3 regions of the Marinovum sp. J2-8 genome follow, and region 2 is predicted to be linked to each of the others. Evidence: riboswitches for the same ligand, from Rfam matches in the RefSeq annotation. Region 2 holds a riboswitch; each other region holds the start of a gene.
What was found. A riboswitch is a leader RNA that binds a small molecule or an ion and turns the genes downstream of it on or off. The one in region 2 is predicted to bind thiamine pyrophosphate.

Region 1 (7,238 bases), on a different contig from region 2:
TGAGCCTTACTTCTACAGATTTAGGGCTTCTAATTCAGGGGCTTGGTCTCACTGCATGGATGACGCTGTGGGGCACGCTTCTTGCTCTTGCGCTCGCAGTTCCCCTTGCGTTGTGCCTGCGTTCCAACCGTTTCTGGATCAGTGCACCCGCACGCGTCTACGTCGAAGTGATGCGCGGGGCTCCGCTCGTTCTTCTATTGTTTTTGCTGTATTACGGGGGGCCACAGATTGGATTGCGCCTATCTGCACCGGTGGCCGGCATTGTCGGCCTGGGCTTTTTCGGAGCTGGGGCATTCGCGGAAATCCTGCGGGCTGGCCTGAATGCAGTTCCGACCGGAGATGTCGAGGCGGCATCCATGTTGGGCATCAATCGCTTCAAATGTATTGTGCATATTGAGATCCCACAGGCTGTCCGAACCGTCATTCCACCGATCTTTGGCCAAACTATTATCCTGGTTAAAGAATTCTGCCGTCTTATCCGTCATAACCATCGCCGAACTCACCAAAGCGGCCAGCGAATTGGCGACCCTCACCTTTTCTGTGCAACCGTTTATCGTCGCGGCGCTTCTGTATTGGGCGCTCGTCGAAGCAATTGCACAGGTTGGACTTGCCGCTGAGCGGCACTACCAAATAGGAGGCCACTGAGATGCCCAATACCGAACATGCCATCAGTGCCCGCAAAGTCACCAAGGCCTATGGAACCAAGACCGTTCTTCGCGATGTCGATCTGACGGTCGAAGAAGGCGAAGTGGTCTGTATTATCGGCCCGTCCGGTTCAGGGAAATCCACACTGCTGCGAACGCTTGCGTTTCTGGCACCCCATGACGGTGGAGATATCCACATTTTCGGACGTGAGATCGGCTGGAACGGTGGTGCAGAGCAAAAGGTCAAGCAAAGTGAAAAAGAGCTGGCCGAGGCACGTGCGCCTCTGGGTATGGTCTTTCAGCACTTTCATCTATGGCCACATATGAAGGCCATCGACAACGTGGCTTTGGCGTTGAAACTGGTGCACGGAAAATCTGCTTTGGAAGCAGAGACCATTGCCTTTGATGCGTTGAAAAAGGTTGGTCTTGGCGAACATGCCTACAAACATCCCCATCAATTGTCCGGCGGTCAAAAACAACGTGTTGCCATCGCACGTGCACTTGCGGTCTCTCCCAAGGCCATCCTGTTTGATGAGCCCACCTCTGCTCTGGACCCTGAACTGGTGGGGGAAGTTCTGAACGTCATGCGTGCTCTGGCCGATGACGGTATGACAATGGTGATTGTCACCCACGAAATGGGCTTCGCTGCTCAGGCGGCAAACCGTGTGGTGTTCATGGATCATGGCACCATCGTTGAAGACGGCCCACCAGCCGAAATTTTTGGCAATCCCAAAAGCGAACGACTGCGCCAATTTTTGGAAACCTCGCGTGAGCGCGCGATCTGAACAGTGTGTCCCACCATTGGGACGTCTTCAACAACAAGAGAAGAATAGAAATGAGCCACGGATACGAAACCGGTCGCTTGGACCTGCCCTTTGTCGGAATCGCGACGTTTGCAAAATCCCCTTATGAGCCGGATTGGTCCAAAATTGACGCCGATGTCGCCATTTTGGGTGCGCCTTTTGACTTTGGCACGCAGTGGCGTGCAGGCGCACGATTTGGCCCACGCGGCATTCGTGACGCCTCCACATTGTTCTCGTTTGGCCATGCTGGGGCTTATGATCACGAAGATGACGTGACCTATCTCGCTGACACACGGATTGTGGACATAGGTGATGCCGACATCGTGCACACCGATACCAAGAGCAGCCATGCCAATATCGAAAAAGGCGTACGCGCTATTCTGGATGCCGGCGCGTTACCGGTTGTGCTAGGCGGCGATCACTCGATCAATATTCCTTGCGTCGCTGCATTTTCGGACCAGGATCCAATCCACATCGTACAGATCGACGCCCACCTGGATTTCGTCGATGAGCGCCACGGTGTGCGCAATGGTCACGGCAACCCGATGCGCCGCGCCGCCGAGCGCCCCTGGGTCACGGGCCTGTCCCAAGTCGGCATACGCAATGTCTCTTCCACCGCTAAGGAAGGGTATGATGACGCACGCAAAATGGGTTCAGATATCGTGTCCGTGCGCCAGTTCCGAACCATGGGCGTGGAGGCGATGCTGGAGCGCATTCCAGAGGGGAAACGGTACTATCTGACGATTGATATTGACGGATTTGATCCTTCGATTGCGCCAGGAACGGGCACACCGAGTCATGGTGGCTTCTTGTATTATGAGGTCTTGGAATTTGTGGACGGTCTTTCCAAACGTGGGAAAATCGTTGGAATTGATCTTGTCGAAGTTGCGCCGGATTATGACCACACCGGAACGACCAGTATTCTGGCCGCACAAATTCTGCTGAATGCCATCGGTCGAATTTTTGAAAACCAGACAGAAGCGTAACACGGGGCTGCTTCTGCAGCATTCGCACACCAGGCTCAATATGCGGCCTGGGCCGTTGCTGACGGTCTGAGGGGCGGGGCTTGCGATGCAAGCCTCGCCGCCGCAGGTTGGCTTTGAGCCAAAAGCGACCGACATCGCGCAGTGCGTGAAGGGCGATATTTGTAGTCCCAGTTTAGACCTAGGTCAGATGCAATCGGTCACACTTGCAAGCTGACGCATGTGGTTTGGTTCTATGCGTGCTGTTCGGCGATCACCATCCACTCCGATGATATGCGCTGTCCCAGAACTTCCACTCATGCCAAGACGCTTTTGCAAAGGCTTTCTGCATGGCGTTTCGTGTTGACGTGTCGGCGGTCTTTCCCAGAACGTCCGTTAGATCAAGCATGCCTTGAACCGAGGCCTCGAATGCTTCGCTGGCATAGGTATCAATCCAGGCGCGATAGGGATGATCTGCCGCCGCTTGTGCGTGGATCGCGGCGCCAACGCGTTGATATATCCAAAAGCATGGCAAAAGCGACACGACCGCGATCGGAAACGGATCAACTGCCGCCGTGCGGATGAGAAAGCTGACGTAGTGATCGCAGGCCCGCGAGGGTGGAGTTGTCGCGAAATCTGCGGGGGAGACGCCGTATAGCTTCATGTATTCACCGTGCAACTGCCGTTCCACCGCAATCGCCCCGTTGGCGGACCCTGCCAGTCTTGCTATATTTTCTGCATCCGGCGCACGCGAGGCCGCCAGTGCGAGCGCACGTGCGAAACCTTCCAGGTAATGTGCATCCTGAATGATGTATTCACGAAACGTCTCTGGTGGCAGGGTGCCTTGCGCTAATTCAGTATTGAATGGCATCGTGCGGATTGCGTCTTGGAGGTCGGCAGTCATGGACCACAGGTCTTGGGTAAAGCTCATGTCTGGTTCTCGGCTTGGGGGTGAAAATGATGAACCGGGCCGTGACCACCGCCGACCGAGAGGTCGTCGGCGGCCATAATCGCACCCGTGATATAGGCCTTGGCACGACGGGCCGCGTTGGGCAGCGCGTGGGCCAACGCGATTTGTGTCGCTAACGCAGAAGATAATGTGCAGCCGGTGCCATGTGTGTTTGACGTCTCGAACCGCTTGGCAGGCAGCGCGGTTTCGCCAAGTGACGTGATCAGCAGGTCCGTCGCCATCGCCCCCGCCAGATGCCCGCCTTTGATCAAAACGGCATCACAGCCCATCGCCCTGAGCTGGAAAGCCTGGTCTCTCATCTCTTCCAGGGTTGTGGCCTCAGTCGTTTGCAAAAGGTCCGCAGCTTCGGGCAGGTTTGGCGTCAACACGCTGGCGCGCGGCAAAAGGCGTTCGCGTAGGGCCATAACGGCATCTGCCGCCAGCAACCTGTCACCGCCTTTGGCCACCATGACGGGGTCCAGTACAATGGGTACATCCAATCCTTCAAGCGCGTTCGCCACGGTTTCGATTGTCGCGACATCCCCCAGCATCCCGATCTTGACCGCGTGAATGTCGATATCCGCGCGGAGCGCGGCAATCTGGGCTGCGATCATTGGGCCGGACACCATTTCGACCGCTGTTACGCCCTGTGTGTTCTGGGCCGTCAACGCAGTGATGACCGCCATTGCGTAGCCGCCGTTGGCGGAAATCGCTTTGATGTCAGCCTGAATACCGGCCCCGCCTGAAGGGTCCGATCCCGCAATGGTCAGGATATTGGGGATCATATGTCGCTCCATTGATCAAGAAAGCCACGGGCTGCACGTTCCGGCTCTCGCGCGCGGGAAATAGCCGATACCACTGCGATGCCTGTGCATCCCGCGCGACGCACGCTGGCCACGTCCGCTGCGGTCAGCCCGCCGATGGCCATGCAGGGCAACGCCGCCGCACGGGTGATATCCGCCAGACCATCAAAGCCCAACGGGTGGGCGTGGTCGGGCTTGGAGGCTGTTGCGCGCACCGGACCGACGCCCAGATACGTGACACAGCCAAGAGGGACTTCCGCCATCTGCGCCGGCGTTTCAATCGACAGGCCAAGTACAGCATCCGGCCCGATCCGCGCGCGAATTTCGGCAGGGTCGCCATCAGATTGACCGACATGCACGCCAAAACACCCCAAGGTGCAGGCGATCTCCACACGATCATTCAAGATCAACTTCGCACCCAAAGGATCAAGCCGCGCGCGCAGGGCCTTTGCAAGATCGGCAAAACCTGCGTCGTCAAGTGTCTTGTGGCGCAACTGAACCCAGGCCGCCCCACCGCGCGCGGCCTGTTCGGCTTGATCGACAATGGGCAACGGTGCATCGGCATCGGTGATGAAGCAAAGGGGCGGGATCATGCGGCCTCGATCCGCGCCATTGCGTCCAGCTCGTCGCCGGTCATTGCAAACAAGGCATCCAGAAACGCCACCTGAAAACTGCCGGGACCACGGGCAGTTTGCGCCGCCACTTCGCCTGCGGCACCGTAATAGGCCAGCGCGGAAACTGTTGCCTCAAACGGCGGGGCAACTGCGCAAAACGCGGCCACAACGCCCGTCAACGAACATCCCAAAGCAGTGACGCGGGGCATCATCGGATCGCCGTTCGCGATACGTGCTGACTGTGTACCATCCGTGACGAAATCGACCTCTCCTGTCACCGCCACAACGGCGTTTGTGCGTATTGCCAGATCACGCGCGGCAATCTCGGCGGCAGAGACGGGATCAGCGGCATCGGCACCTCGTCCCTGCGCCGAAGCGCCTGACAAGGCGAGAATTTCAGACGCATTCCCGCGGATCACCGTTGGGCCCAATGCCAGTAAGCGTGTGCCAAGCTCGCGTCTCAATTCTGTCGCGCCCACGGCAACAGGGTCCAGAACCCACGGTTTTCCGTTTTCACCAGCCGCCTTGGCCGCGATCTGCATGCAAGCGGCCCATTCATCATCAAGTGTGCCAATGTTAATGCTCAACGAAGACGCCAGACCCGCGAATTCAGCGGCCTCGCCCCGCGCATGGGCCATGGCAGGCGAGGCCCCCGCCGCCAGCATGATGTTGGCCATCACATTCATGGCCACATAGTTGGTTATGTTTTGCACCAGCGGTGCCGCCGCACGCATGGCGTTCAGATCGTGTGAAGGTTGGTTCATATGCATCCCTTTCTAAGACGAAGGGAATCGGTTTGACCCAATAAATCACAGGGGCAAACACAACTTCCTACGCCGGTATGAGCCGGTTCAGGTTCAAAGGGTACGTCTCAACCCGACCGATGCCGGATGCCCCTGTTGTGCGCTTGATGCTAACGATTTCGGTTCTAGTGTCAAATGCAGAGTAAAATTCGACCTCAACATAAAGCCAATCAAAACCAGCCCATTATTCAAAACGGACCGAGGTCGGTAATGTCCTCTATTTTCCTGCTGGCGATGCCTTTGCCATATCCACAAAAGCTCTGAGCCGGCGCGTCATATTGCGCTTGCTGCGATAGTTCAGAGAGTATCGCGGCAATTGAGCGAGGTGATCGCTTAACACTTCGGTCAAGCCATCTTCGCCCAGATGTGGCACGGCAATTTCTCGATAAAGGTAGGCCAACCCAAGCCCTTGCTTTGCATAGTAGACCAAGGACCGCATATCATTCGCCACCATCCGTGGTTTCGGTTGCATCTTATAGGCCCCATCCGGCCCATCAAAGCCCCAGGGCGCGTTTTGTCCTCCCATACCGAAGGCGTAGCAAATCGCGTCATGATTCAAGATGTCCTTCGGGTTTTCCGGCCTGCCGTTCTCGTCCAGATATTGCGGCGATGCGACAATGGTCATTGCCAACTCTGGCCCGACCGGTACGGCGTGGGTGTCTGGCCCAAGCAGCGTATTCGACCGAATGGCCGCATCAACGCCGGACGCAAGAAGGTCAACTTTCTTGTCGTCATAAATGAGCTCAACATTGACGCCCGGATACTCAAGCGCAAACCGCGCGACCAGATCATCCAAAAAGAACGGACCTGCGCTATACGGGGCTGTCAGGCGAAGAGTGCCCGTGACTTCATCCTTCTGTTCATCCAAGTCATTCATCGCCCCTTCAAGCTCGATGATTGCCGGAAGGCTTTTCGCGTAGAACTGTTCGCCAATGGGTGTGAGTGCAACCGACCGAGATGATCGCTCCAACAGCCGGACGCCAAGACGATCCTCAAATCGTTGCACAGCTTCGCTAACCGATGCCGGGGCCAGTTGAAGGTGTTCTGCTGCCGCGCGGAAACCGCCGCGCCGCGCCACTTCAACAAAGACGCGGATATCTCCAAAACCACCACGGGCCATTGTTCGATTTTCCGATCACTGCGTTAGGTATTAGGTGGGTTATCCTTACGGTATCAGCGTCATAAGTTCTCAGCAAGACACAAAACGAGGACAAACCAATGGCGCAAATCACCGAGATTTTCATTCTCAAGATGAAAGATGACCCACAAGTCGATGCGATCCGCGAAGCTGCCCGCAAAGACTTTGTCGCCCTTGATGGCGTGACATCATGGGAAACCTTGGTGACGACAGATGAATCTCGCCAAACCCTCTATGCGGACATCTTCACATTTCCAGATCACGAGACGGCCAAGCGGGTGACGCCGGAGTTCGCCAAACGTCCTGCGACCCAGGCTTTCCTTGGTCAAATCGAAGAAATCGTCGTTGGGCAATTCTTCACTGCCTATCAACCCAAACCATCGGAGTAAGACAATGACTGTACGTGACGAAATCCAAGCCGCAATTAATGAGTGGAACAATGGCCTCGACAGCGGGGACATCGAGCGCATGGTGGCGTCCTGCCACCCGGACGTTATGACCATCAACGAACGCCAGCCTGTC
Region 2 (7,238 bases):
TCCGATGTTCAAATGGTGGTTCTGGCTTCTGGCGATCGACTTTGTCGCGCTGATGTGGCTGGGCGCCATGCCCGCAGAAGAGCCTTATGCAACCTTCTCGTTGATTGCCGCGGCCTATTGGTTTGCCTACTTCCTGGTGATCCTGCCGCTTCTGGGTGTGATCGAGAAACCGCAAACCCCGCCAGAGACCATCGAAGCCGACTTCAATGCCAAAATGGCCAAGAAGGCCGCCAAGGCTGCTGGTCGTAAATCCCAGCAACCGGCTGAGTAAGAGGACGAGAGAATGATGATCAAGAAACTCACCCTCTCCGCGGTAGCGGCGCTGGCAATCGGAACTTCGGCGGCCTTGGCCGCCGGCGACGAAGGGCATATCCACGACGTGGATTTCTCTTTCGAAGGGCCTTTTGGTGCTTTTGACCAGATGCAGCTGCAACGCGGGCTTCAGGTCTATACCGAGGTCTGTTCTGCCTGCCACGGTCTGCAATATGTGCCGATCCGCACGCTGGCCGACGAAGGTGGCCCGCAATTGCCGGAAGATCAGGTGCGCGCCTATGCGTCCCAGAACTTTGAAGTTTTCGATGCCGCGTTGGACGATTATCGCCCGGCGGCGGAAACCGACAACTTCCCGAAAAACACGGCTGCGGGTGCACCGGATCTGTCGATGATGGCCAAGGCGCGTGCCGGGTTCCACGGTCCTTATGGCACCGGTCTGAGCCAGCTGTTCAACGGCATGGGCGGACCAGAGTACATCACCTCGCTTCTGACCGGCTACACCGGCGAAGAGAAGACCGAGGCAGGTGTGACGCTGTACGAAAACACCGCCTTTCCGGGTGGCTGGATTTCGATGGCACCGCCGCTTGATGACGATCTGGTGGAATTTGCCGACGGCCACTCTGCCGATCTGCACCACCTTGCCGAAGATGTGTCCGCCTTCCTGATGTGGACGGCAGAGCCGAAGATGATGGCGCGCAAACAGGCCGGTCTGACCGGTGTTCTGTTCCTGGTGCTGTTGTCGGTGCTGCTCTATCTGACCAACAAACGCATCTGGGCGCCGATCAAGAAGCAGGCCAAACTGGCCGCAAAGTAAACGGATGGTTTGAGCGCAAGCTCAGCCTGTTGAACGTAAAAAGCCCCGTTTTGGCGGGGCTTTTTCTTTGGCATCAGATCAAAGGTCCAGATCAAACGCCCAGATAGGCGCGCAATTCCGGCGGTGGATCGGCAAAAAGCCGGTCGGTGGATTGCGGCGGGAAAAGCTGGCCATCGGCGACCAGCGCGACCTGATCTGCGACCCGCTTGGCGTCTTCGGGGGCGTGGCTGACCATCAGAACCGCGATTCCCGCATCCGCCGCCAATTGCGCCACCAGGTCGAGCATCTCTGCCCGCAATGCCGGGCCAAGCGCCGAAAACGGCTCGTCCAGCATCATCAGGGGGCGGTCCTGTAAGAGAACGCGCGCCAGTGCCGCGCGGCTTTGCTGTCCGCCGGACAGCGCGGCGGGCTTTCTTGTGCCCATGTCGGCCAACCCGACCTGCGCCAGAGCGGCGTTGATCCGTTCCATTTGGGCGGGGGTGGGCCGTTTGGTGGTCAACGCCAGTGCCAGATTGGCTGCGATGGTCAGATGCGGGAACAGGTTGTTGTCCTGAAACAGAATGCTGACCGGGCGTTTGGCCGGTGCCAACCCATCCAATGGGCGATTGTCCCAGAGGATCTGGCCACGACTTGGCGACAGAAAGCCGGCGATCATGCTCAAAATCGTGGATTTTCCTGCCCCGCTTGGGCCGATCAGGGCGGTGAACCGTCCTTTGAATTCGGCATTGGCGGCGAGGTGATAGCCCTCCAGGTGCAGGGTGATGTCACGCAGTTCAAGCATTGGCTCGTCCGCCCTTGTCAAAGATCCAGAACAGCCCGAGGCTCATCATCAGCAGCAACAGCGCCGCGCCCTGTGCCGCCTCGATCCGATAGGCCGCCATCAGCTGATAGAGTTGAAAGGGCAAAGTGGCATGTTCACCATCGGCAAACAGGGCGATCACCCCAAGATCCCCCATGGATAGCGCCGCTGTCAGACCGGCAGCAAAGCCCAAGGGGCGGCGCAGGCGCGGCAATAGCACGATGCGCCACAGCGCCCAGCCGGTGATCCCAAGCGTCGCAGCCAGCCTGCCGTAATCCTCTCGGGCAGCGTCCAGCTCTGGCCGCAGGATACGCAATACAAAGGGCAGCGCCATCAGAGCATTGACCAGCAATGTGACTGGCAATGCGACCTCTGCCGGGCGCACGAAGGGTTGCACCAAAAGAAAAAGCCCCGTGCCCAGCACCAATCCCGACACGGCGACCCCCAATAACCCGGCCAGCTCACCCAGTTTGGTGGCCAGCGGCAGGGCCAAAAGGATCGTCAATGCGGTCGCGCCGAGCGCAACGCTCAGCGATCGTAACGCAGACGACCAGACATCCGCAGACAGCGCCAAAAGCCCCGGCAGGCCGGACACAATGATCATGGCAAGCGGTGTCAAAAGGAACAGTGCCGCAAAGCCGATCCAACAGAAATCGGCGATCCGCACCACACGGCCGCGCCCATCCCAGCGCTGCGGCACCCGGTCCAGCCCGGCGCCCAACCCAGCGGGGGGCGACAGCGCGAACAGGGCCAATGCGGCGGCCATGCCCATGGCCAGTTGAACCAGCGCCAGGGTCGCGGCCTTGCCCAAATCGAAATCGAATTTGAACGCCTGATAGATCGCCAGTTCCACGGTTGTGGCCTTTGGCCCGCCGCCAAGCGTCAGCGCCACGGCAAACGACGTCAGGCAAATCACGAAGATCACCGCAAAAGCCCCCGGCGCGATCCGCGCCAGCATCGGACGTTCCAGCACCCGGCCCATCGGCGCATCAAGCGACGCGGCCAGGCGAAACCGCTCCGCCGGGATCGCCAGCCAGCCTTGCAAAATCAAACGTGTGGCCAGCGGCAGGTTGAAAAACACATGCGCCAGAATCACGCCGTGATAGCCGTAAATATCAATGCGCGGCAGGCCCAGCCAGCCGCCGATCTGGTTCACCAGACCATTGCCGCCAAAAACCGCCAACAAGCCCAGAACCGCGACAATCACCGGCAGGATAAACGGCGCGCCAAGCAGGGCGATCAATGCGCCGCGCCCGGGAAACTGTTGCCGCGACAGGGCGCGGGCTACCGGAATGGCCAGAACGACGCTCACCGCCGCAGACAGCGCCGCCTGCCAGATCGTGAACCACAGGGCGGCATATTCCGGCGTGCCAAGGCCGCCAAGGCCCCCGGCACGCATAATCACCGCAACCACGGGGCCGATCACCAGCCCCGCAGCGAAAAGCGCCCAAACGAAAGGCAGCGTTACTGCGAAAGCGCGCTGCGCCATGCTTCGATCGCTGTATCCCGCAGCGAGGCCGCTTCATCTTCTGAATAGAACAGCACCTTTTCCGGCATCGGCAGTTCGCGGAACCCTTCGGGCCATTTTTCGACCGGAAGCGCCGCAGGCAATGACCAGTTCGAGGTCGGGATCATCGACTGGAATTCCTCGGTCAGGATGAACTGCATGAATTGATCGGCCAGATCGGGGTTGTCCGTGCCGGCCAGCTTCGCCACCAGTTCGACCATGAAGTAATGCCCCTCGGGGAAAATCGCCGCCGATTTGGTCAGGTCTTCTTCGGCAATGATGTGATAGGCTGGGGATGTGGTGTAGCTGAGCACCATGTCGGCCTCACCATCGGTGAAAAGCCCGTAGCTCTCTGACCAGCCTTTGGTCACTGTCACGATTTTCGGCGCGAGCTTTTCCCAGGCTGCCTTGGCCCCGTCGCCATAGACGGCCTGCACCCAAAGCACGAGGGCCAGACCGGAAATCGACGACCGCGGGTCCTGGATCACCAACCGGAGGTCATCCGGCGCGTCAAGCAGTGCCTCGAACGAGGCTGGCGGGGTGTCGATCAGTTCGTTGTTATAGATGAACGCCGTGTGGCCATAGTTGAACGGCAAAAAGATCTTATCCGTCCAGTCCACCGGCAGGGTCAATGCCGACATGTCGGCGCCATGTGGGGCAAACAGCCCGCTGTCGCGCGCCTTTTTGGTGATGTCCGATGTCAGACCGATCACGACGTCGGCTTCTGTGCGTTCGCCCTCCAACAGGATGCGGGGCAGAAGATCGCCGGTCTTGTATTGCAGATCACAGTCGCAACGGGCCTCAAACGCGGCTTCGATCCCGGGGCCGGGGCCCCATTCGGAATTGAAATAATCGCCTGCGTATACTGTCAAAACGGGGGTATCCGCCGCGGCCACGGTGGCCGAAGCTGCAACAAGTCCCGCAACGATGGTGCGTCCCAGCATGGGGCTCTCCAAATGTTGTGGGCGGAGTAGGGGCATGCTTGCGCAATCGACCTTCCCTCCGCCGGTTCTAGCCGGTTCAGGTTCAACGGGTTCGCATGTGCATCTCAGCTGGTCATATGGATCAGCACCCCGAGGTGAGGCCATTTCTAGGGCTTTGCCCTATGCGCCACAAGCCAATTGTGCTTGAGACCCGGCCAGTGGCGGCTTAGACGAAAGGAAATGGAGGGTTTGTCATGAGCTATAACACCTTTGGCCGCATGTTCCGTGTCACCACCTGGGGCGAAAGCCACGGACCGGGATTGGGCGCGACCGTTGATGGCTGCCCCCCGGGCGTGGAGATTGATGCAGAGTTCCTGCAAATTTGGTTGGACAAACGTAAGCCGGGCCAGAACAAGAACACCACCCAGCGCAAGGAGCCGGACGCGGTCGAGATTCTGTCGGGGGTGTTCGAAGGCAAATCCACCGGCACGCCGATCCAGTTGATGATCCGCAATACCGATCAGCGGTCCAAGGATTACGGCGATATTGTTGAAAAATTCCGCCCCGGTCATGCCGATATCACCTATTGGCAGAAATACGGCATCCGCGATTATCGCGGCGGTGGGCGGTCGTCGGCGCGCGAAACCGCAGCACGGGTTGCGGCCGGTGGCGTGGCGCGGGCGGTGCTGGCGCAGATGCTGCCGGGGCTGAAAATCACCGGCTATATGGTGCAGATGGGCGAAAAGCACATTGATCGGTCGCGGTTTGATTGGGACGAAATCGGGCGTAATGATTTCTGGGTGCCCGATGCAGCGGCGGTGCCGGAATGGGATGCCTATCTTGGGCATTTGCGCAAGGATGCCCATAATTCGGTGGGTGCGGTAATCGAAGTCGTCGCACAGGGCGCGCCCGCGGGCCTTGGCGCGCCGGTCTATGGCAAGCTGGACACCGATCTGGCCACGGCGATGATGTCGATCAACGCGGTCAAAGCGGTGGAAATTGGCGACGGCATGGCGACGGCGGCGCTGACCGGGTCGGAAAACGCCGACGAGATTTTCATGGGGCCGGATGGGCCGGTCTATTCCTCGAACCACGCGGGCGGTATCCTTGGTGGGATTTCCACGGGTCAGGATGTGGTGGTGCGTTTCGCGGTCAAGCCGACGTCGTCGATCCTGACCACGCGCAAGACAATCACCAAATCCGGCGAAGAGACCGAGATCATCACCAAGGGCCGTCACGACCCTTGTGTCGGTATCCGCGCGGTGCCGGTGGGCGAGGCGATGATGGCCTGTGTGTTGCTGGATCATATCCTGATGCATCGCGGCCAGATGGGCGGCGACGTGGGAGAGACATTGGGCCGGATCGGTTAACGGGCCCGGATTTCGCCACGCCTTCGCGTGTCGACAGGTTTGGGGGCCAGCCCCCAAACCATAGGTCAAATGGGGGGCAGATGGGGGGCCAGCCCCCCAAACCACAGGGCAGATGGGGGGCCAGCCCCCCAAACCCCCCGGGATATTTAAGGTCAGATGAAAGACAGGGGGTTGAACCGGGAGCAGCCGGGCAGGCGCCCGGTTTCGGGTTTTGGTTGACGTGATTGCCCGCTTCAGGACCGTGCCCGTTCGGCCCCTTTTTCAATCGCGTCGCGCAATTTGTTTTCCAGCGACTTTTGTTTGGTGGGCGAGTGGAATTTCAAGCCGAACATGTCTTTGACATAGAAACTGTCCACCACCTGTTCGCCGTAAGTCGCAATCACCGCCGATGAAATATAGACATTGGCATTGGCCAATGTTCGGGTCAGGTCGAACAACAGGCCGGGGCGGTCGCGGGTGTCGACCTCGATGATTGTGTAGATTTCCGAGCCATCGTTATCAAAGGTGATATGTGTTGGCACCCGGAAGGCGCGTTCGCGTTTCTTGATCTTGTCGCGCGATTTGATGGCTTCGCGCGCCTTGACCTCGCCCTGAAGGGTTTTCTGGATCATGGATTGCAGGCGCGGCAGTTTGCTGGCCTCATAGGGGGAGCCTTCGGCATCCTGAATCCAGAAGGCCGCCGTGGCAAAGCCGTCCTTGGTGGTAAATGTCCGGGCATCGACCACATTCGCCCCGACCAGCGACAGCGCGCCACACATGCGGCTGAAGATACCGGGATGGTCGGCCATGGCAAAACATACCCGGGTGGCGTCGCGGTCTTCGTCGGGGTGCAGGTCGATGGCAATTGCAGCATCGCCAAGATCACGCAACAGATTGGCAAAGGCCAGATGCGCCGTCACATGCAGGCCCTGCCAATAAGGCGGGTAGTGGCGCGCGGTTTCCGCCCGCAGATCCTTGACCGGCCAATCCTTGAGCGTTTGGCGCAGCAGCTTCTTGGCCTCGGCCCCGCGGTTTTCGCGGTTCAGCGCCTCCATTCCGCCCTCAAGCGCGCGGCGGGTCTGGCGGTACAGCGCCCGCAGCAGGGCCGCTTTCCAGTTGTTCCAAGTGTTGGGCCCGACGCCGCGAATGTCACAGACCGTCAGCACACAGAGCAGGTTCAGCCGTTCCACGGTTTTCACCGCCTTGGCGAAATCGCGCACGGTGCGTGGATCGGCAATGTCGCGTTTCTGGGCCATGTCGGACATCAAAAGGTGATAGCGCACCAGCCATTCGACGGTTTCGCATTCCTTCTTGTTCAATCCCAACCGCGGCGCAACCGTGCGGGCAATACGCGCGCCCAGGATCGAGTGGTCTTCGTCCCGCCCCTTGCCAATGTCATGCAGCAGAAGCGCGACAAACAGGACCTTTCGGTCAATGCCGGATTCGATGATGTCGGTTGATACAGGAAGCTCTTCGCCCAGCTCGCCGCGTTCGATTTCCGCCAGATGGTGGATCACCTGGATCGTGTGTTCGTCGACGGTATAATGATGGTACATATTGAATTGCATCATGG
Region 3 (7,238 bases), on a different contig from region 2:
GCAGCTCATAGGCGAACATCATCTGCGCCAGCTTGCTTTGGCTATAGGCGGGATTGGCGCGATAGGCCTTGTCCCAGTTCATATCGTCGAACTGAATGGTCCGCAGCCCCATCTTGTAGCCAAGGCTGGCAACAACCACGATGCGGCCTGCACTTTCGTCGATGCGATCAAAAAGCATGCCGCAGAGGACAAAATGACCATAATGGTTGGTGCCCAGCTGGCTTTCGAAACCATCTTTGGTGAATTTCTGTGTCGGCACCTGCGCGATGGCGGCGTTACAGATCAGGGCGTCAATGCGCGGCACGGTCGCCAGCACCTCTGCCGCGGCGGCGCGCACGCTGGCCAATTCAGCCAGATCCATGCGAATGAAACGCACATCGGCCTTTGCGCCGAATTCCTGTTTCAGATCGTCGACGGCGGCGGAAGATTTTTCGGCGCTGCGGTTCAGCATCACCACCTGCGCACCTTTGGCCAGCAGAATGCGGGCGGCCTGAAATCCTGCACCGGCATTGGCACCGGTGATCAAATAGGTTTTGCCCGCAAGCGAGCCGAGGCGGTCTGGCGTCCAGCCTTTGGGGCCAAATTGGGTGTCTGTCATGATCTTGATCCTTCCAGCGACGGCCAGCGGCCGCGCAAATGGTTGCTGTTCTGATCAGGGATCTAAATGTCGCGATGGATGGAAAATAGCCAGGATCATCGCGAATACTTGCCCGATTGTATCAACCGGGTTGTTTTGTCCAAATGCATGGCCCTAAATGACCCTCATGACAAAACCGCAGATAAAACAGCTGATCGAAAACCGCATCCATGCGGATGGCCTGATGGAAACCGGCATCAGCGGGGTCAGGCTGTTTCGCGCCACCGCTGCCATTCCCTGTGCCCCTGCGGTGTACGAGCCCAGTGTCATTGCCATTGTGAGCGGAACCAAGGAGGCGGTTCTGGATGGCGAGCGCTATGTGTATGATGACAGCCGATACATGTGCTGCCCGATGTCGATGCCGGTGACGGCGGGCACGCCGGATGCCGCGCCGGACAGGCCGCTTTACGGTGTGTATCTGTCGCTTGATCAACGGATCATGACCGAATTGATTCTGGAAATGGACAGCGCCGGGGGGCTGCCATCTGGCCGGGGCGCGCCGGGAAAACAGGGGGTTTGGCTTGCCCGCTGGGACGAGACATTTTGTGATGCGCTGCTGCGGCTTTTGCAGCTGGGGGAAAGCCAGACAGATACGGCGGTGCTTGGTGCGGCGCGGCTGCGCGAAGTTTATTATGCCATCCTCAAAGGCGAGGCCGGTCCCCTTGCGCGTCAGGCCTTTGGCCCCGGAAATGCCATTGCCCGGTCCATTGCGCATTTGTCGTCTAATCTGGATACGCCAATCTCGATCGAGGATATGGCCGCCCGTGCCGGCATGAGCCGCGCAGTGTTTCACCGCAAATTCAAACAGGCGACAACGATGTCGCCGATCCAGTTCGTGAAATCCATGCGACTGAACAATGCTGCCATGAAAATTGCCGGTGGCGTGACGGTGACCGAAGCGGCGCTGAATGTCGGCTACGTCAGCCCGTCGCAGTTCAGCCGAGAGTTCAAGCGTATGTATGGGCAATCGCCACGGCAGTGGAGCGATGCGCAGCATCATGCGGTGGGATTGGCGTAAGGCGCGGCCAGCCTCTTTGTGGTGCCGGGGGGGCGGTTTGACCGTTGTATTGCCCCGGTAAAGCAAACGGCACGCCAAATTGTCTTGGCGTGCCGTGGGGTTAGGCCACAGGTTCCGGCATCAAAGCTTTGGGGTGCCAGTCATTGTGTCGCCTGTGACCCGCGCCGCGCAGGTCCATGCGACCCAGCGGTGATGCGCGGCAAAGCCTGAAAGCTTAGTGCGCCATCCAGGATTGATCGACCCAGCTTTCAATATCGCCGGTCCATTCCAGCGCCGTGCCGCCCGGCCCCTTCAACACACCACTGTCAAAGAGGAATTTCGCCATGGTGCCAAAGGTTGTCATATTGATTGTGCCGACCGGCGTGTCCCCGTCGCGCAGGAAACCGCCATCGGCAATCGCCTGCATCGAGCCTTGCACCAGCTCGCCGTTCGGAAAATCGCCAGCCGCGATCAACATGTCGGCGGCCGCTGCCGGGTTGTCTGCCGCCCAGGCATATCCCGCCTGAGTGGCCTTCATGAAACGCGCAACCATGTCGGGGCGGTCGGCCAGAATCTCGGTTGTGGTGCCGATATAGCCGTTTTGCTGATCCGGCACGCCGTAGTCGGTATAGGCGAAACTGCTCTGTTCCCGCCCGAGCAAGACGCTGTTCACCCCTTCCCAGGTCGAAACCTCCAGCGTGAAATCAACCGCGCCGTTGGCCAGCGCCTCATAGGCGCCGGTGCCCAATGTCACCGTGTCATATGTCGGCTCGCCGCCATCGGTTTCGATCATGGTGGAAATCAGCGCGTCTTCCCATGCGCTGCCAAACCCGGCATAGATCTTGCCCGTCAGATCCGCAGGGCGGGTGATGGCGGTGTTGGCGCTGTTATAGACCAGCCGCCCGGTTTCGTGCTGCATCGTCGCCCAGAGCGCGGTGATGTCGGCCTCTGCCGCCCGCGCGCTCAGAAACCCAAGCGAGGTCATGTAAGCGAATTCCGTGACCTTCGCGGCCAGCAACGCGGTAGAGGTGCTGTCGGTATACGGCAGGATATCCACCTCCAGCCCAGCATCTTTGTAAAGACCCTGATCGCGGGCCACGATCAGCCCGATGTGGTTGGTGTTCAAGGTCCAGTCGAGCGCAATGCTCACCTTGTCTTCGGCATGGGCCACGGCGGGCAGCGCAAGGCAGGCAGCAAGCAGAATAGGTTTCATGGTGTCTTCTCCAACAAAAGGGATCTGAGCGAGACCCGCATCGGGGCCAGGCTGGCCTCGGTTCGGGTGTCGCGGGGCGAGGGAATGGGCAGGTCGGCCAAAATCCGGCCAGGATTACCCCCCATGACAAGGACGCGATCCGCCAATTGCGTCGCCTCATAGAGGTCGTGGGTCACCATCAACACGCCGCGCGGGGTCCGCGCGAGTTGTTGGCAGAGCCAGTCCTGCATTTTCAGGCGGGTCACAGCGTCAAGCGCGGAAAAAGGTTCGTCCAACAGCACAAATCGGCTGTCCTGTACAATCGTTCGCAAAAACGCCGCGCGCTGTCGCATGCCGCCGGACAGTTGATCGGGAAACAGCTGCGCCGTGCCGTCCAGCCCGAATGCGGGCAACAGCGGTGCGATGCGCGCCTGTGCGTCGCGGCGATGAACCCCGGCGATTTCCAGCCCCAGGGCCGCGTTTTCGGCGATGGTCAGCCAGGGAAACAGCGTGTCCTGCTGCGGCTGATAGGCAATGCTTGGATGCGGCGGGGTCACGGCGCTGCCATCCAGCCGGGCGCGACCCTGTGCGGTCAGCGTCGGTGGCAGGACCCCGGCCAGCCATTTCACCACCGATGATTTGCCACAGCCAGAAGGGCCGATCAGGCAGGTGATTTGGCCCTCCGCCAATTCCAGTGACAGATTCTGCACCAATTGGGTGTCCGCTGCGGCGATGGTCAGCCCTTCAACCTGTAGCATCGTTGTCCCTCCGGAACCGGCGCCCGGTGGCCCGGTCGACCCCGTGCAAGAGCGCAAGCAACAACAAGGTCAGACAGGCAGAGACGACAACGGCGGCCAGCACCAGGTCGGCGCGAAAGTTGTTCTTTGCCGACAGGATATAAATCCCAAGACCGCGCCGCGCGCCTGAATATTCTGCAAAGATGGCGGCCACCACCGCATAGGTCGCCGAAATGCGCAGCCCGGCAAAGAAGGCCGACCGCGCCACGGGCAGGGTCGCGCGGCGAAACACGCTCCATTGTCCTGCGCCCATGGACACCAATTGATCCCGATAGGCCAGCGGCAGCCGGGCATATCCCGACAGCAGGCTGACCAGCATCGGGAAAAACGTCACGAGGATGACCAGCAATACCTTTGGCAACAGCCCGAAGCCGAACCACAACACCATAAGCGGCGCCAGCGCCACGATCGGCACCGTTTGGCTGGCCACCAGCAACGGCATCGCCCCACGGCGCAGCCAGGGCAGGAAATACAGGGCGACCGAAGTGGCAAATGCCACCAGCACCGACAGGCTGAACCCGGTTGCGGTCACCGTCAGGGTGGCCAGTGCATGGCTGCCGATGTCGGCCCGGTTCAACCACAGGCCGCGCAGCACATCATGCGGCGCCGGCAACACCAGCGGCGACACCGCCGCGCGGGCGCAATAGACCTCCCAGGCTGACAGCAACGCCAGCGCAATAAGAACGGTCGGAAAGCTCCGTTTCAGAAACGACATTGGTGTCTCCGATCGCAGGACCGCGCCCCTGCATCCTGTGCAGGGCGGCGGGTCGGTGCGTTCAGCGCAGGCTGGGGGAGTTGGCAGAGGCGGTCATGTCAATGGTGACATGGCCCTCGGCTGGGCCAAACCGCAGGAAAGCCTGCCGCAGAACCTCGAACACGGCGCCGGCGTCACCGCGCAGACGGGTGCAGAAGTTCTTGGATTTCAAAAAGGTGCCAGAACCTTTCAGAAAGTCGATGCAGCCATAAATCTCGTCCATATGGCCATCCTGGCCCAAGACATAGAGCGAGAACTGCACATCAATCTCGACCCCGGTGACCGGGGCATCGGTGACGGCCTGATGGGCCAATGTCTGGCGCTCTGCCAATGACAGCGATTGTGCCTTGGTCAGCGTCTCGCAATGACAAGAGGGGTCATCCGGTTCCCCGGGACAGCCGCGCGACAGGGTGACATGCATCGCGACATGATCCGGCTGGGCAGCAACCGTCGCAAACAGATCGCGGATCGCGTCGAACAATGGCCCCGGCGCGCCGACCATAAGCGTCGACATATCGTCGGTCTCGATCCGAAGATCCTGTTGATATGGGGTAAAGGCCTTGAGCCCGGACAGGATGACATCGACAAAATCGGATGTCATCGGGTAGAGTGACACTTGCGCGCCTATAAACATATGTGACCTCGCTCCGCTGGTATGATCCAGATCAGCTGTGGAGGGTTCACGCATCGTTGCGCATCTCAGCCCCGTTCGGGACACCCCTGGCTATTTCGCGTGCAACATTCATTGCATCGCCGGCCATGTCAAGCGCTGTTTGCCCGAGGGGCAGCCTTGGGCCGGATATGGCATTTGAGATCAGATTTTGGACCTCAAATATCATTGTCTGCCATGCCCTGCGGCCCTACCGATCAAGGGGAAAGACGTGGGAGGATGTTATGGACATCGAAGGTAAGACAATCTTGGTCACCGGGGCCAATTCCGGGCTGGGCGCGGGTGTGGCCGCGCGCCTGTTGGCCGATGGGGCCAATGTGGTGGGCATCGACATTGCCACTGACGGCGCGTCGCAGCACGACAGATTTGCGCTGGTCAAGGCCGATGTGACCGCGCCCGATCAGGTGGCTGCGGCGATCGAGACCGCCAAAAGCCGCTTTGGCGCGCTGCATGGTCTGGTCAATTGCGCCGGGATCGCGCCGGGACAGAAGATCGTCGGCCGCGACGGCCCGCATGATCTGGCGCTGTTTTCCAAGGCGGTTTCGATCAATCTGATTGGCACGTTCAACACCATGCGGCTGGCCGCCGAAGCAATGGCGGGCGGCGATGCCGGCCCCGAAGGCGAACGCGGTGTGATCATCAATACCGCCTCGATTGCGGCCTTTGACGGCCAGATCGGACAGGCGGCTTATGCGGCCTCCAAGGGGGGTGTTGTCAGCCTCACCTTGCAGGCCGCACGTGAATTGGCGCGCTCGGGCATTCGGGTGATGGCAATTGCGCCGGGTATCTTTGAAACGCCGATGATGGCCGGTCTACCACAAGAGGTGCAGGATTCCTTGGGGGCCAAGGTGCCGTTTCCGGCGCGGCTTGGGAAGGCGTCGGAATTCGCCGAGCTGGTGGCGGCAATTTTCGCAAACCCCATGCTGAACGGCGAGGTGATCCGCCTGGATGGCGCGCTGCGCATGACGGCGAAATAGCGGGGCGTGAGAGTCAGATTGCATTGGCCGCGGGGCGTGGATGTGCCCCGCGGCCTTTGTTCGGTTCCGGCCTAGCTGCGCACCATGCCGAGGATGTCATAGGTCTTGTCCAGGATCGGCGACGCAATGTCGCGCGCGCGAGCGGCACCATGACCAAGGATGCGGTCGATTTCCGGCAGGTCATCCATAAGCCGCGACATCTCGGTCGAAATCGGCGCCAGTTTCGCCACCGCCAAATCGGCCAGCATCGGTTTGAATTCCGAAAACTGCTTGCCGCCGACATCACCCAGCACCTGATCGACGCTTTGGTCGTTCAGCGCCGCATAGATGTTGACCAGATTGCGCGCCTCGGCCCGGTCTTCCAGACCTTTGGCCTCGCTTGGCAGCGCCTCGGGGTCGGTCTTGGCCTTGCGGATCTTTTTCGCAATCGTGTCGGCATCATCGGTCAGATTGATCCGGCTGGCGTCCGAAGGATCGGATTTCGACATCTTTTTTGTGCCGTCCCGCAGGCTCATCACCCGGGTTGCGGCACCTTCGATCACCGGTTCCGGGATCGGAAAGAAATCGACGCCAAAATCATTGTTGAACTTGATCGCAATATCACGCGTCAGTTCCAGATGCTGTTTCTGGTCCTCGCCCACCGGCACATGCGTCGCGTGGTAAACAAGAATGTCGGCGGCCATCAGCGCAGGATAGGCCAAAAGCCCCAGCGATGCGTTTTCCTGATTCTTGCCGGCCTTGTCCTTCCACTGGGTCATGCGCTTCATCCAGCCCATGCGCGCCACACAGTTGAAAGCCCACGCCAATTGGGCATGTGCAGACACTTGCGACTGGTTGAACAGGATGGATTTTTCCGGGTCGATACCCGACGCAATGAACCCGGCGGCCAGTTCGCGGGTGGCATGGCGCAGATCATTGGGGTCTTGCCAGACGGTGATCGCATGCATGTCGACCATGCAGAAAATTGATTGCACGCCATCGTCCTGACTGTCGGCAAAGCGCTTCAGCGCGCCAAGATAATTGCCAAGATGCAGGTTGCCCGAAGGCTAAATCCCCGAAAAGACGCGGGGGGTAAAGGCAGATGGGGTTTGGACGCCCTCTGTCATGGGGTTTCTCCGTCTGGATTTCCGATTGTTCTGCGCTTACCCATGCACCAGAGGGTCGTCAAGGTGAAGGCCCAGCCAGACCGCAGGGATGCCCATGCACGATCCGAT

Region 1: another riboswitch for thiamine pyrophosphate. It lies ahead of thiM (hydroxyethylthiazole kinase); the one in region 2 lies ahead of AC0L4F_RS10165 (thiamine ABC transporter substrate-binding protein).
Region 3: another riboswitch for thiamine pyrophosphate. It lies ahead of AC0L4F_RS02455 (Ykof family thiamine-binding protein); the one in region 2 lies ahead of AC0L4F_RS10165 (thiamine ABC transporter substrate-binding protein).

The regions. Positions count from the first base shown of each region.
Region 1 is NZ_JBVVRZ010000004.1:202,981-210,218, forward strand. It holds gene AC0L4F_RS13920 (ABC transporter permease subunit) at 1-617, shown strand, start outside; gene AC0L4F_RS13925 (amino acid ABC transporter ATP-binding protein) at 647-1,429, shown strand; gene speB (agmatinase) at 1,480-2,433, shown strand; gene AC0L4F_RS13935 (TenA family protein) at 2,684-3,340, opposite strand; gene thiD (bifunctional hydroxymethylpyrimidine kinase/phosphomethylpyrimidine kinase) at 3,337-4,143, opposite strand; gene thiE (thiamine phosphate synthase) at 4,140-4,754, opposite strand; gene thiM (hydroxyethylthiazole kinase) at 4,751-5,539, opposite strand; TPP riboswitch at 5,587-5,683, opposite strand; gene AC0L4F_RS13955 (LysR family transcriptional regulator) at 5,796-6,698, opposite strand; gene AC0L4F_RS13960 (hypothetical protein) at 6,797-7,105, shown strand; gene AC0L4F_RS13965 (YybH family protein) at 7,110-7,238, shown strand, end outside.
Region 2 is NZ_JBVVRZ010000003.1:149,458-156,695, forward strand. It holds gene petB (cytochrome b) at 1-271, shown strand, start outside; gene AC0L4F_RS10150 (cytochrome c1) at 287-1,087, shown strand; gene AC0L4F_RS10155 (thiamine ABC transporter ATP-binding protein) at 1,179-1,868, opposite strand; gene AC0L4F_RS10160 (thiamine/thiamine pyrophosphate ABC transporter permease ThiP) at 1,861-3,375, opposite strand; gene AC0L4F_RS10165 (thiamine ABC transporter substrate-binding protein) at 3,351-4,337, opposite strand; TPP riboswitch at 4,374-4,479, opposite strand; gene aroC (chorismate synthase) at 4,571-5,686, shown strand; gene AC0L4F_RS10175 ([protein-PII] uridylyltransferase) at 5,920-7,238, opposite strand, start outside.
Region 3 is NZ_JBVVRZ010000001.1:484,510-491,747, forward strand. It holds gene AC0L4F_RS02430 (SDR family oxidoreductase) at 1-598, opposite strand, end outside; gene AC0L4F_RS02435 (AraC family transcriptional regulator) at 756-1,655, shown strand; gene AC0L4F_RS02440 (ABC transporter substrate-binding protein) at 1,870-2,847, opposite strand; gene AC0L4F_RS02445 (ABC transporter ATP-binding protein) at 2,844-3,584, opposite strand; gene AC0L4F_RS02450 (ABC transporter permease) at 3,571-4,338, opposite strand; gene AC0L4F_RS02455 (Ykof family thiamine-binding protein) at 4,400-4,993, opposite strand; TPP riboswitch at 5,003-5,109, opposite strand; gene AC0L4F_RS02460 (SDR family NAD(P)-dependent oxidoreductase) at 5,272-6,024, shown strand; gene trpS (tryptophan--tRNA ligase) at 6,096-7,058, opposite strand; gene AC0L4F_RS02470 (rhomboid family intramembrane serine protease) at 7,225-7,238, shown strand, end outside.